DNA from 2 places in the Comamonas sp. 17RB genome. Region 2 is predicted to be linked to the other one. Evidence: predicted binding sites of a transcription regulator. Region 2 holds the regulator's gene; the other holds the start of a gene.
The links. The regulator NrdR, encoded in region 2, represses ribonucleotide reductase genes. The targets are predictions, from matches to a motif close to CACNANATNTNGTG.
Positions count from the first base shown of each region.

Region 1 (7,094 bases), on a different contig from region 2:
TGGCGCGGCGATTGGCGATGTAGCGCAGATAGCCCTTGAACATCGATGCATTCATGCCCAGCACACCGCGCGGCATGGTGTCTTCGGCATATTGGTATTCGAGCTCGACGGCCTTGCGGAACAGCTCGTTGATCTCTTCCTTGAATGCCGGGGTCCACAGGTGCGGGTTCTCCAGCTTCAACTGGTTGATCAGGTCGATGCCGAAATTGCAGTGCATGGATTCATCGCGCAGGATGTACTGGTACTGCTCGGCAGCGCCCACCATCTTGTTCTGGCGGCCCAGCGCCAGGATCTGCGTGAAGCCCACGTAGAAGAACAGACCTTCCATCAGGCAGGCAAACACGATCAGGCTCTTGAGCAGGGTCTGGTCGGTTTCCGGCGTGCCGGTGTGGAAGTTCGGGTCCATGATCGCTTCGATGAAGGGGATCAGGAACTCGTCTTTGTTGCGGATGGACTCGACCTCGTTGTACGCGTTGAAGATCTCGCCTTCGTCCAGACCCAGCGACTCCACGATGTACTGGTAGGCGTGGGTGTGGATGGCTTCCTCGAAGGCCTGGCGCAGCAGGAACTGGCGGCATTCCGGTGCGGTGATGTGGCGGTAGGTGCCCAGCACAATGTTGTTGGCAGCCAACGAATCGGCGGTCACAAAGAAGCCCAGATTGCGTTTGACGATGCGGCGCTCGTCTTCGGTCAGGCCATTGGGGCTCTTCCACAGCGCGATGTCGCGCGTCATGTTCACTTCCTGCGGCATCCAGTGGTTGGCGCAGGTGGCCAGGTATTTTTCCCAGGCCCACTTGTACTTGAAGGGCACCAGCTGGTTGACGTCGGTCTTGGCGTTGATGATGCGCTTGTCGGCCGCGTTCACACGCTTGTGGGTGTTGGTGGATGCGCCGCTTTCCGCGCTGCTGGCGGAAGGGGCAAGGGTGTCGTCGTCAAAACTCAGCATGGTGGATTCCTTGGAAAGAGCAGCTGGGTGCGTTCATTGCCATCCAGCTTTTTCGATTCATCGATGTCACAAGTGCGGTGGCAGGCGGCACATGGGCGCGTTGCATTCCGCCGCCGCCGGGGGCATGTCACCCCCGAGGGCCTCGCCCGCTCTGGCGTCTGGCGCCAAAGCGGGGGTGCACCGAGCGCTGGGCGCCCGGTGCACCGGGAGGCGCCTTCCGTTACTGGCAGGCCTCGCAGCCGGGGTCGTCGATCGCGCAGAACTTGATGTCGGTGGCCGGTGCCTGCTGGGCACGGGCGGCGGCTGCGGCCTTTTCCAGCGCACTCATGGAAGCCATGGCGGCAGGGGCGTTGGCCGACACGGCATTCAGCACACGGCTTTGGACCGTGGACTTCTCCACGTGGGTGGCGCTGATGGTGCGCAGGTAGTAGGTGGTCTTCAGACCACGCTGCCAAGCCAGCAGGTAGGTATCGTGCAACTTCTTGCCGGATGCGCCCGCCATGTAGATGTTCAGGCTCTGGGCCTGGTCGATCCACTTCTGGCGGCGGCTGGCAGCCTCCACCAGCCACTGCGGTTCCACTTCGAAGGCGGTGGCGTACAGCTGCTTGAGGTCGTGCGGCACGCGCTCGATGGGGCGCAGCGAACCGTCAAAGTGCTTCAGGTCCATGACCATCACTTCGTCCCACAGGCCTAGCTTCTTCAGGTCACGCACCAGGAACTGGTTGATGACGGTGAATTCGCCGGACAGGTTGGACTTGACCGACAGATTGCCGAACGAGGGCTCGATGGAGGCGTCTACCCCCACGATGTTGGAGATGGTGGCCGTGGGCGCAATGGCCACGCAGTTGGAGTTGCGCATGCCGTCGGCCTGGATCTTGGCGCGCAGCGCTTCCCAGTCCAGACGCACGGTGCGGTCCACGTCCACATAACCGCCGCGTTCCTTTTCCAGCAGGTTCAGCGAATCCAGCGGCAGGATGCCCTGCGACCACAGCGAGCCCTGGTAGCTGGAGTAGGTGCCGCGTTCCTTGGCCAGCTCGGTCGATGCCCAGTAGGCGTAGTAGCAGACCGCTTCCATGGCGGCGTCGGCAAACTCCACGGCAGCTTGGCTGGCGTAGGGGGTGCGCATTTCATACAGCGCATCCTGGAAGGCCATGATGCCCATGCCCACCGGGCGGTGGCGCATGTTGGAGTCGCGGGCCTTGTCCACGGCGTAGTAGTTGATGTCGATCACGTTGTCCAGCATGCGCATGGCCGTGGTGATGGTCTTGCGCAGCTTGGCGTGGTCGATGGCGCCGTTGGTGATGTGGCGTGCCAGGTTCACGGAGCCCAGGTTGCAGACGGCGGTTTCGCTGTCGCTGGTGTTCAGCGTGATTTCCGTGCACAGGTTGGAAGAGTGCACCACGCCCACATGCTGCTGGGGCGAACGGATGTTGCAAGGGTCCTTGAACGTGATCCAGGGGTGGCCGGTCTCGAACAGCATGGACAGCATCTTGCGCCACACATCCACGGCGGGCACGCGCTTGAACAGCGTGATCTCGCCGGTCTGGGTCTTGGCTTCGTAGGCGGTGTAGGCCTTCTCGAACGCCTGGCCGAACAGGTCGTGCAGCTCGGGCACATCGGAAGGCGAGAACAGGGTCCATTCGCCGTTTTCCACCACGCGCTTCATGAACAGGTCGGGAATCCAGTTCGCCGTGTTCATGTCGTGGGTGCGGCGGCGGTCATCGCCGGTGTTCTTGCGCAGTTCCAGGAATTCTTCGATGTCCAGGTGCCAGGTTTCCAGGTAGGCGCAGACAGCGCCCTTGCGCTTGCCGCCCTGGTTCACCGCCACCGCCGTGTCGTTGACCACCTTCAGGAAAGGCACCACGCCTTGCGATTCGCCGTTCGTGCCCTTGATGCGGGCGCCCAGGGCGCGCACATTGGTCCAGTCGTTGCCCAGGCCGCCGGCAAACTTGGACAGCAGCGCGTTTTCCTTGATGGCGTCGTAGATGCCGCCCAGGTCGTCGGACACGGTGGTCAGGTAGCAGCTCGACAGCTGCGAACGCAGCGTGCCGCTGTTGAACAGCGTGGGCGTGGAAGACATGAAGTCGAACGAGCTCAGCAGTTCGTAGAACTCGATGGCGCGGGCGTCGCGGTCGGACTCCTGCAGCGCCAGGCCCATGGCCACACGCATGAAGAAGCTCTGCGGCAGCTCGATGCGCGTCTTGCGCACGTGCAGGAAGTAGCGGTCGTACAGCGTCTGCAAACCCAGGTAGTCGAACTGCTGGTCGCGCTCGGCCTTCAGTGCCTTGCCCAGGCGGGGCAGGTCGAACTTCAGCAGCTCGGGGTTGAGCAGCTCGTTGTCCACGCCCTTCTGGATGAAGCCGGGGAAGTAGTCGGCATAGGCCGCGTCCATGTCGGCCGGCTGCACATCGCGGCCCATGACTTCGCGCACGATGGTGTGCAGCAGCAGGCGGGCGGTGACATAGGTGTAGTCGGGATCGGTCTCGATCAGGGTGCGGGCGGCCAGGATGGCGGCCTTGTAGACCTCGGCCAGCGGCACGCCGTCGTACAGATTGCGCAGCGTCTCGCTCAGGATGGGCGCGGCGGAGATATCGGGGTTCAGGTTGCGGCAGGCGGCTTCAAACAGGGCCTGCAGGCGTTCCTGGTCCAGCGGCTGGCGCTGACCGTTGTCGGTCACGTGCAGCGTGGGCTTGGGGGCTGCGGCGGCTGCGGCTTCTTCCTCGGCCTTCTTCTTGGCGGCGGCGCGTTCCTGGTTGCGGGCTTCGCGGTACAGCACATAGGCGCGGGCCACATCCTGGTGACCGCCACGCATCAGACCCAGTTCCACATGGTCCTGGATGTCTTCAATGTGGAAGGTGCCGCCGCCTGGACGCGAACGCACCAGGGCGCGGATCACGGCGTGGGTCAGGCTGTCGACGGTTTCGCGCACGCTGGCGGACGCAGCGCCCTGGGCGCCGCGCACGGCCAGGAAGGCCTTGGTGGCGGCGGTGGCGATTTTCTGCGGAGCAAAAGGCACGACATCGCCACTGCGGCGGATCACCTGGTAGGTCTCCAGCGCTACCTGGGTGGTCGTGGGCTGGTCGGCAGACAGGGTATTCGGTGCGTCTTGCATGGGTTCCTCTTGATTGGGATGGCGGGGCCGACGGCTGTGGGGCCCTGCGTCTGAATGCGGTAGTTGCAACAAGATGTTACACACTAGATGTAGTGTTCGATCGATTGCCGAGCACTAGGGGTAGTGTACTGCGCAGGCCTATGCTGCCAAGCCGGAAGCGGGAAAAAATCTGTGGCGCCAGGGGCTTGACACGCGGGCAGCGCCCGCCCGCTGGTGCTTTGCCGGCGAAAGTCCGCAAGCCATGCGGGGTGGCAGGCCATGGCGCCGGGCAATGGCGCACCGGCATTGTGTGCACCGGTGGTCCGGGGGCGTGTCTGCCGCTCGGGCGTCGCGTTTTGGCTGCAGCCTGTGGTCAATGGGGATTGACGCAGCGCATGGGGGCGAAAGTCTGCCCACCCATGCCCTCACGGCGCGCTGTGGCAGGGGTGTGGGTACGCACCAAGCAGAAGGAGAAGGCGCCGTGGCGGGCGGTGCGCGGCATGGGCTCAGCGCAATGACCTTGCTGGCGGCGTGGAACGCACGCGGGGGGCTAGGCCGGCGGAAACTGCCAATCCGGGTGGCGGGCCTGCAAGGGGTGCTGCAGGCGCGGCCAGTCAAAACCGGGGCCGGGGTCCTGCTTGCGGCCGGGGGCAATGTGCTCGTGGCCGGCGATGTGCTGCAGCGGGTAATGCTGGCCAATGGCTTCGCTCAGCTGCAGCAGGCTGGTGTACTGGGCGTCTTCAAAGCCCAGGCCTTCCAGGCCTTCGAGCTCGATGCCGATGGAGTCGTCATTGCAGTTGCCGCGCCCGCGCCAGCTGGACTGGCCGGCATGCCAGGCGCGCGCGTCGGCACTGACAAACTGCCAGATCTGGCCGGTGCGCTCGATGAAGAAATGCGAGGACACCTCCAGCCCGCGAATGCCCTGGAAGTAGGGGTGGGCGTCCCAGTCCAGCTGGTTGGTGAACAGCTGCTGCACGCAGCCGGTGCCGAACTGGCCTGGCGGCAGGCTGATGGAATGCACCACCAGCAGATCGATCTGCGCCTGGGCAGGGCGGGGGCCGAAATTGGGCGAAGGCAGGTGGCGCACGCCGGACAGCCAGCCGTCACGCCACACAGGCGGGTCAAAGTCCATGGGAAGAAGGGTCTGCCGCTTAGGGCGCCAGGGGAGTCTGCAAACGGTTCACACGATAGCGCATTTGCTGCTGCCGCAGACCGGGGCGGGACGCCGCTGCCAGGCAGTGGCGGGAAGCCCCGTTCCGGTCGCCAGATGCAGGTCCTGGTGTTCGCAGGTTCAGGGGCGGGGGCCGAGCTTGCGGTGCGCCTCGCAGCAGTAGGACTGCTGCTGTGCATCGTTCAGGGCATCGCGTTGCGGCAGGTGCAGGCCGCAGTGGGCGCAGGCCACCATGGGCTGGGGCGGCGCGAGCGTGGGCTGGGACGGTGGCGCCGGGGGGCGCAGCGACTGGCGCTGCTTCTTCCAATACAGATAGAACACCGCCACCACGGCGATCACCAGCAGGTATTTCATTGCAAGCGCCCCAGCACCACTTCCAGCACGAAGCGCGAACCCACATAGCCCAGCAGCAGCAGCAGCGCGCCGGCATAGATCATGCGCACCGCATGGTTGCCGCGCCAGCCAAAGCGGCCGCGGCCCACCAGCAGCACGGCAAACACCAGCCAGCTCAGCAGGGAAAAGATTTCCTTGTGGCCCCAGCGCCAGGCGTGGCCGTAGAGCTGTTCACCAAACAGCCAGCCGGCCAGCAGCGTGGCCGTCAGCAGGATGAAGCCGGCCGTCACAAAGCGGAAGGTCAGCCGCTCCAGCAGCAGCAGCGGCATGCCGCTGTCGGATTCGGCGCCGGTGCGCATGCGCTGCTCGGCCTGGCTCATCAGCGCGCCGTGCACCACGGCGGCGGCAAACAGCCCATAGCAGGCAATGCCCAGCGCCAGGTGCAGCGGCAACCAGGCCGAGGCCTGGACATGCAGCGGGTGGCCTGGAAACACCAGGGCCAGGGCCACCGTGACCGCGCCCAGTGCGGCCAGCACCCAGCGGGCCCGCATCTGGGGAAAGAGCTGCTGCTCCACGGCGTACACCGTCAGCATCAGCCAGGCCGTGATGGACAGTGCCGGTGCAAAGCCAAAATGGGGCGGGCTGTTCAGCAGGGTGAAGACCAGCGCCAGGCCGTGCAGCACCCAGGCGCAACGCAGGGCCAGCCGGGCCTTGGCAGGCGTGAGGTGGCGTATGCCCAGCGCGGGCACGGCATAGGCCAGGATGGCGGCCATGGACATGCCCCAGCCAGGCAAGGAAGAAGGGGTCGGAACCATATCTGGATGATAGCCGTCGGCGTAGCTGCTGCGCCGCTGTGCGGGCGCAAGTCAGCATCAGAAATGCGGCCAAGCGCCGCAGAAAACCACAGTTTGTCTGCCGGGCGGGGGCCGGGCACCGGCGCATATGGGCTTCCGGGCAGGCGCCATGCCGCCCCGGGCGGCTGCGGCGTTCCCCTGCGCGCGGCAGCGCAGGGGTGGGGCATGTAAAATTGGTGCTTACGCCCGGGGGCGCACGCGCGTCCACCTCCTTTGTCGCTGGCTGGACCTGCGGCAACCGATATTTCCCCGGCCCTGCTGTGCAGGCACCTAGCCTGCCTTGGCAGCAGCACGACCCACTCTTCCCCGGAACAGACAGCTATGGCATCCGCACTCACCGACAAACTCTCGCGACTCGTCAAGGAGATGCGGGGCCAGGCCCGCATCACCGAATCCAATGTGCAGGACATGCTGCGCGAAGTGCGCATGGCCCTGCTGGAAGCCGACGTGGCCCTGCCTGTGGTGCGCGACTTCATCGCCCGGGTCAAGGAAAAGGCGCTGGGCCAGGAGGTGCTGGGCAGTCTGAAGCCCGGTCAGGCCCTGGTGGGCATCGTGAATGCCGAACTCTCCGCCACCATGGGCGAGGGTGTGGCCGACATCAACCTGAATGCCCAGCCTCCCGCCATCATCCTGATGGCCGGCCTGCAAGGTGCCGGTAAAACCACCACCACGGCCAAACTGGCCAAGCACCTGATCGAG
Region 1 covers NZ_JASHHY010000002.1:552,274-559,367, reverse strand. Annotated here, with positions in the region: gene QM470_RS05715 (ribonucleotide-diphosphate reductase subunit beta) at 1-946, opposite strand, end outside; gene QM470_RS05710 (ribonucleoside-diphosphate reductase subunit alpha) at 1,167-4,058, opposite strand; gene ampD (1,6-anhydro-N-acetylmuramyl-L-alanine amidase AmpD) at 4,588-5,169, opposite strand; gene QM470_RS05700 (PP0621 family protein) at 5,329-5,562, opposite strand; gene QM470_RS05695 (cytochrome C assembly family protein) at 5,559-6,356, opposite strand; gene ffh (signal recognition particle protein) at 6,717-7,094, shown strand, end outside.
Region 1: the regulator NrdR is predicted to act here: its motif matches at 4,140-4,153, upstream of QM470_RS05710 (ribonucleoside-diphosphate reductase subunit alpha).

Region 2 (7,094 bases):
CGATGCGCTCCACGTCCCGGCACAGGCTGTGCAGCAGCTGCGGCAGCGGACGCTCATGGGCCACGTCCTCCAGTGCCTGTTTCTGCAGCGCCTCGAAACGCTTGGAGAAGGTGATGTCGGTGAACACCATGGCCTCCCCGGACTGCGGCAGGCGGTTGATGACCGCCGCCACCCAGATGGCATGGCCGTCGTGGTGCAGCAGCTGCACATCGCCGCAAAAGCGGCCGTGGCGGTCCAAAGCCTCCTGGACATGGGCCGGCAGCGGCGCATGCTGCGGATCCGCCTGCAGCAGCTGCAGCGGGCGCTGGCCGATGGCCTCCTGGGCGCTCCAGCCGAACAGGCGCTCGAAGCCGGCATTGACCTGGCAGGTGCGGAACTGCGTGTCGGTCACGATCCAGGCGGCGTCGCTGCTGTCCAGAAGCTGAAGCAGGGCAGGGCCGGGCACGGGCGCGGAGGGCTGGTTCATGCGGGCGAATGAGGGCGTCGGGATGGCACATGCTAACCCTGTTCAGGGGGACTGCCCATGCTCGCCAGGGGGGCGCCGGATGCAAGGGCATAATCGCCGCCCATGAGCGGCAATACCCTTGGCACTATTTTTACCGTTACCAATTTTGGTGAATCCCATGGACCGGCCATCGGCTGCGTGATCGACGGCTGCCCGCCGGGCATGGAGCTGAGCGAGGCGGACATCCAGAGCGAGCTGGACCGCCGCCGTCCCGGCACCAGCCGCCATGTGACGCAGCGCAACGAGCCCGATGCGGTGGAGATCCTCTCCGGCGTCTACCAGGGGGTGACGACCGGTACCCCGATCGCATTGCTGATTCGCAACACCGACCAGCGCAGCAAGGACTACTCGAACATTTCCGAGAGCTTCCGCCCCGGCCATGCCGACTACGCCTACTGGCACAAGTACGGCGTGCGCGACCCGCGCGGCGGCGGCCGTTCCTCGGCCCGCCTGACGGCGCCCACGGTGGCCGCCGGCGCCGTGGCCAAGAAATGGCTCAAGGAACAGTTCGGCACCGAATTCCGTGCCTGCATGACCCAGCTGGGCGAGTTGCCCATCGCCTTCGAGAGCTGGGAGCATGTGCCGCACAACCCCTTCTTCGCCCCTCAGGCCGATGTGCAGGCGCTGGAAGACTATATGGATGCCCTGCGCAAGGCCGGCGACAGCTGCGGCGCCAAGCTGCGCGTGCAGGCCACCGGCATGCCGGTGGGTCTGGGCGAGCCGCTGTACGACAAGCTGGACGCTGAAATCGCCTATGTGATGATGGGCCTGAACGCCGTCAAGGGCGTGGAAATTGGCGCCGGCTTTGCCAGCGTGGCCCAGCGCGGCACCGAGCACGGCGATTCGCTCAGCCCCGAAGGCTTCCGCTCCAACAACGCCGGCGGCGTGCTGGGCGGCATCAGCACCGGCCAGGACCTGGAAGTGGCGATCGCCATCAAGCCCACCAGCTCCATCATCAGCCCGCGCGAATCCATCGACATCCACGGGCAGAGCACCGAGGTCATCACCAAGGGCCGCCACGACCCCTGCGTGGGCATCCGCGCGGCACCGATTGCCGAAGCGCTGCTGGCGCTGGTGGTGATGGACCATGCGCTGCGCCACCGCGCCCAGTGCGGCGATGTCAGCCTGCCGCTGAACCCCATCCCGGCCGCAGCACCCTGAATCTGCGGTAGCGGCTTTCGCGCTGGCTCCCAACGCCCCACCGGCCTGCGCCGTGGGGCGTTGTGCATTTCAGGAGGCCGCCGGGGCCAGCACCGGGGCCGTGGACGTCGGGGTGGAGGCGCTGGGCTGCAGTGCCTGCCAGGCCTCGAAACCGCCTTGCAGGTGGCGGGCGTGGACAAAGCCCAGGCGCCGCAGCCGCTGCGCAGCGCGGGCGGCCGTGGCATCGTGGGGGCAGGCGCACAGGGTGACGATGGCCGTCTCGCGCGGCCAGTGGCGCACCAGCCGCGGCAGCTGGGCCAGGGTGACGGCATGGGCCTCGGTGATCGGACCCAGCTCGGCAATCAGGGCCGGGCCGCGCAGATCAAGCAGGCGCGGCGGCTGGGCCGAGGTCTGGGCCTGCCACCACTGCACCGCGGTGACCGAAGGCATGGCGGCCAGGCGCAGAAACAGCTGGCGGCGCACCAGTTTCCAGCCCAGCCACAGGCCCAGCAGCAGCACGGCCACCACGGCCAGCAGCGGGCCATGGGTGTGCAGCAGCGCCAGGGCCGCGTCCACCTGGCGCCGCAGCAGCCAGCCCAGGCCCAGTGCCACGCCGGCCCACAACCCGGCACCACTGGCCGCGGCCAGGGTGAAGCGGGGCACGGGCATGCGCAGCACACCGGCCATGGGGGCGGCCACGGCCGAAAAACCGGGAATGAACTTGGCCAGCAGCAGCGACCAGGGGCCCCAGTGGCCAAAGCGGTCGGCGGTCTGGCTGATGCAGCTGTCGGGCGTCAGGGAGAGCTTGCACAGCCACGCCAGCACGCGGGTGCCAAAGCGCCGGCCCACCAGATACCAGACCCGGTCGGCCAGCATGGCGGCGAGCACGGCCGTGCCCCACAGCAGCGCCAGGCGTGGGCTGCTGGCGGCCAGGCTGCCGGCCAGCAGCAGCGTGGGCAGCACCGGAATCGGCAGGCCCAGTTGCTGCAGCAGCACATTGGCAAACACCACGCCGGGGGCGTAGAGCGTGAGGGCGGTGCGAAGGGTGGAGGTGTCGATGTCCATGGGAGCAGGCAGACCGCCGTACGGGCGGCTGCAGTCCGCCATGCTACGTGGGGCTTTCTGCCTTGCCTAGGTGTGGGCATGGAAGACTGTGTTCCAACGGCGGAACAATCCCGGGGCGGGCCCTGGCCCGGGCAAGAAAAAGCCGCCTCGCACAGGGCGGGCGGCCGGTCGGGGCGCGGTGGCGCAAGGGCTTCAGTTGCGCACTTCGTCCACCAGGTGCTTGAAGTCCTCGATGTCCTCAAAGCTGCGGTAGACGCTGGCAAAGCGGATATAGGCCACCTTGTCCAGCTTCTTGAGCTCGTTCATCACCAGCTCGCCGATGCGGCTCGAAGGCAGCTCGCGCACGCCCGAGGTCAGCAGCTGTTCCTCGATGCGCTCCATGGCCGCATCCACCTGGCCGGCCGGCACCGGGCGCTTGCGCAGCGCCAGGCGGAACGAACCCTGCAGCTTGCTGCGGTCGTAGTCGATGCGCCGGCCATCCTTCTTCACCACCGCGGGGAAGGCCACATCCGGGCGTTCGTAGGTGGTAAAGCGCTTGGCGCAATCCCCGCACTGCCGACGGCGGCGAATGAAGCTGCCATCTTCGGAGACCCGGGTCTCGACGACCTGGGTGTCCGGGTGGCTGCAGAAAGGGCACTTCATGGCGCAGTCCGTCGGCGAGGCAGCCGCTTACTTGCTGTAGACGGGGAACTTGGCGGTCAGTGCGGCCACCTTGGCGCGCACGGCAGCCAGATTGGCTTCGTCCGTGGGGTTCTCCAGCACATCGGCCACCAGGTTGGCGGTGATGCGGGTTTCCTCTTCCTTGAAACCACGGGTGGTCATGGCGGGGGTGCCCACGCGGATGCCGCTGGTCACCATCGGCTTTTCCGGGTCGTTGGGGATGGAGTTCTTGTTGATGGTGATGTGGGCGGCACCCAGCGCGGCTTCGGCAGCCTTGCCGGTGATGCCCTTGGCACGCAGGTCCACCAGCATCACGTGGCTTTCGGTGCGACCGGAGACGATGCGCAGACCTCGTTCGGTCAGCGTGTCGGCCATCACCTTGGCGTTCTTCACCACCTGTTCCTGGTAGGCCTTGAACTCGGGGGTCAGGGCTTCCTTGAACGCAACGGCCTTGCCGGCGATCACGTGCATCAGCGGGCCGCCTTGCAGGCCGGGGAAGATGGCGCTGTTCAGGGCCTTCTCGTGCTCGGCCTTCATCAGGATCACGCCGCCACGGGGACCGCGCAGGCTCTTGTGGGTGGTGGTGGTGACCACGTCGGCGTGGGGCACGGGGTTGGGGTACACACCAGCGGCGATCAGGCCGGCATAGTGGGCCATGTCCACCCAGAAGATGGCGCCGACTTCCTTGGCAATCTTGGCGAAGCGCTCGAAATCGATGCGCAGGGCGTAGGCCGAAGCGCCGGCGATGATGATGCGGGGCTTGTGCTCGCGCGCCAGGGCTTCCATCTTGTCGTAGTCGATGGCTTCGTCGGCGTTCAGGCCGTAGGACACCACGTTGAACCACTTGCCGGACATGTTCAGCGGCATGCCGTGGGTCAGGTGACCGCCTTCGGCCAGGCTCATGCCCATGATGGTGTCGCCGGGCTTGGCGAAGGCCATCAGCACGGCCTGGTTGGCCTGGGAGCCGGAATTGGGTTGCACGTTGGCGGCTTCAGCGCCAAAGATCTTCTTGATGCGGTCGATGGCCAGCTGTTCGACCACGTCCACGTTCTCGCAGCCGCCGTAGTAGCGCTTGCCGGGGTAGCCTTCGGCGTACTTGTTGGTCAGCTGGGAGCCCTGGGCTTCCATCACGGCGGGCGAGCAGTAGTTCTCGCTGGCGATCAGCTCGATGTGCTCTTGCTGGCGATGGTTTTCAGCCTGGATGGCGGCAAACAGTTCGGGGTCGACTTTCTCGACGGTATCGGTGCGTTGAAACATGGCAGTCCTGTGAACTTGATATTCCCTTGAATCCAAGGGCTGCCCAGGCGAACGGCTAAACACGCGTCAGGCGATTCCGTGTTGGCGCGGCCTGGGCGGTACGCTCCCCGGTGGTTGTCGGGTCTGGTGCTCATCGGGGAGGAGCGCCACACCGTGGTTCCACGTCAGCGCGGTTCTCGATAAACCGCGCCTATCGCCAGTTGCGTACCCCATTAGTGTAGCGGAGCCAGCGCAGCCCTTGCGGCTTGACCCGCAAGGGCCTGTCTCCGGGCCTGGGTTTGTGCCGCCGCAGCGGCGGTGCATGGCCCTGTGCAGCCCGTGCACCGCCCATGCATCGCGCCCATGCATTGCGCCCATGAAAAAGCCGGCTTGCGCCGGCTGGAAAAAGGGGAAAGCAGAGGGCGGCTCAGTTGACCAGCAGCTTGCCGTCGGCCACCACATCGGCCGCAGCCACGGTGCTGGGCGCGGCTTCCTTGGCCACCAGCGCCGGCTTGGCAGGGGCCGCTGCCGGTGCAGGGCGGCCTGCGATCTGGCGGATGCGTGCATGCTCGGCCAGCACCTTGGAGGCGTAGCCGCCATCGTTGGGCAGGTTGGCAGCGCCCACGTAGTAGCGCAGACCGCCTTCGAGCGAGCCGGCACGGGCGATGCATTCCTTGAGCACCTTCACGCCCACGCGCAGATTGCTCACCGGGTCGAACGCCGCCAGCTGGCCGCCGAAGTGTTCGTACTTGTCGGTGTGCACGCGGGTCATCACCTGCATCAGGCCCTGGGCACCGACGGAGCTCTGGGCAAAGGGGTTGAAGCTGGATTCGATGGCCATGATGGCCAGGATCAGTGTGGGGTCGAGCTGGTTGCGTTCGCCCAGCTCATAGGCTTCGGAGACCAGCACCGCCAGCGGCTCGGCGGCCACACGGTACTTCTTGCTCAGCCAGTACGCCACGGCGGCCTGCTCCTTGGGCAGCTCCGTCGGGTTGGTGGCGGTGGCACGTTCCACGGCATCCGGTTCGACCGGCGTGCCCAGCGTGGCCACCTGGCGCGCCTGCAGCCAGTCGCGCAGCTGGGCCTCGCCGGAATGGCGCAGGTCAGGGCGGCTGATCAGCAGGATGGCGGCAAAGGCCACGGCCAGACCCAGCAGGGCAAAACCGTTGTGGGTGATTTCAATGAATCCGTCGGCAACGTCCTTGGCGAACGTGCGCAAGCCGGAAACTACCTGTGCAGATGCAGGCATAGCATTCCTTTCGTGGGGGTGCCTATGCGACCGTGGACTCGGAGGTCCGGCGGCTCACAGGGTGGCGCCCAGTGGGGTGGTGCTGCGGTCCATGCAGGAGGAGCGCGGGAGGATCGCGAAAAAGAGCGCGATCAAAAAGCAGCAAAAAACGTCAAAAAAATGACTCAAAGCAAAAGTGGGCGGATTCTAGTGGGGTGCTAAATTCCAGGTCAATACTATCAAAATTATCTGTTATGATTTTAATGTATATAAAAACTGTATGTGCATCCAGGTTTTTGAGGCGGATGCGGTCCTCGGCCCCCTTAAGTCCGGGAGATCAGGCTGCAGTGAGCGTTCGCTATCAAACAGATGAAAGAGTTTGTCAGAAACGATTGATTTCGCCGATGGCGGTGATTACATTGGAGTCGTCTGCAACGCGCAGGCATCGCCAGAAACCTCGGAACCCGATTGCCATGGACCAGCTAGGTGCCAGTGGCAGGTGAAGAGGAAGAACGGCACCATGGAAGCAATCATTGCTTCCGGGCATGCGGGGACGATCCTCTCCCTGATGCTCTAGCGGCACCGGCCTTTGCGCCTGCCGTGAAGCCCGGACGCCGGCGTAGCTGGCATCCGGGCTTTCGTGTTTTTGCACTCTTTCACTGTCCAGTGCAGGCAGTTTCTGGTGCAATCGCCGCGAACACGATAGATTCCATGCACAAGGAGAAGGTGCATAAGCATGCAATTGCAATTTTGGCGCAGTGCCACGCTGTGGCGCAGGTTGGGGTGGGGTGCGGCTGCGGTCGTGGCGTTGTGGTTGCTCACCTGGCTGAGCTTCCCCTGGGCCGCCAAGCATCTGATTGAAAAGCAAGGCAGCCAGGCCCTGGGCCGGGCGCTGACCGTGGGCAAGGTGGAGTTCTCCCCCTGGACCATGGAACTGAGCCTGCACGACCTCGCACTGGCTGGCGCCGACGGCCAGCCGGAACCCCAGGTTTCCATAGCGCGTATCTATATAGATGCAGAGATGTCTTCTCTACTGCGCTGGGGCCCGGTGGTGGATGCCATCCAGCTCGACTCTCCCCACATCCGCCTGGCCCAGCTGGAGCCCGGCAAACTGGATATCCAGGACATTCTGGACAAGCTGGGTGCTGACAAGAAGGAAGACAGCAGCGGCGACCTGCCGCGCTTTGCGCTGTACAACATCGAGATCAGCGACGGCCGCCTGGCCCTGCAGGACAAGGTGGCCGGCGCCGACCACCTGCT
Region 2 covers NZ_JASHHY010000005.1:49,156-56,249, forward strand. Annotated here, with positions in the region: gene QM470_RS10370 (sensor domain-containing protein) at 1-466, opposite strand, end outside; gene aroC (chorismate synthase) at 569-1,666, shown strand; gene QM470_RS10380 (VTT domain-containing protein) at 1,736-2,710, opposite strand; gene nrdR (transcriptional regulator NrdR) at 2,903-3,352, opposite strand; gene glyA (serine hydroxymethyltransferase) at 3,380-4,627, opposite strand; ZMP/ZTP riboswitch at 4,662-4,841, opposite strand; gene QM470_RS10395 (lytic transglycosylase domain-containing protein) at 5,034-5,855, opposite strand; gene QM470_RS10400 (DUF748 domain-containing protein) at 6,571-7,094, shown strand, end outside.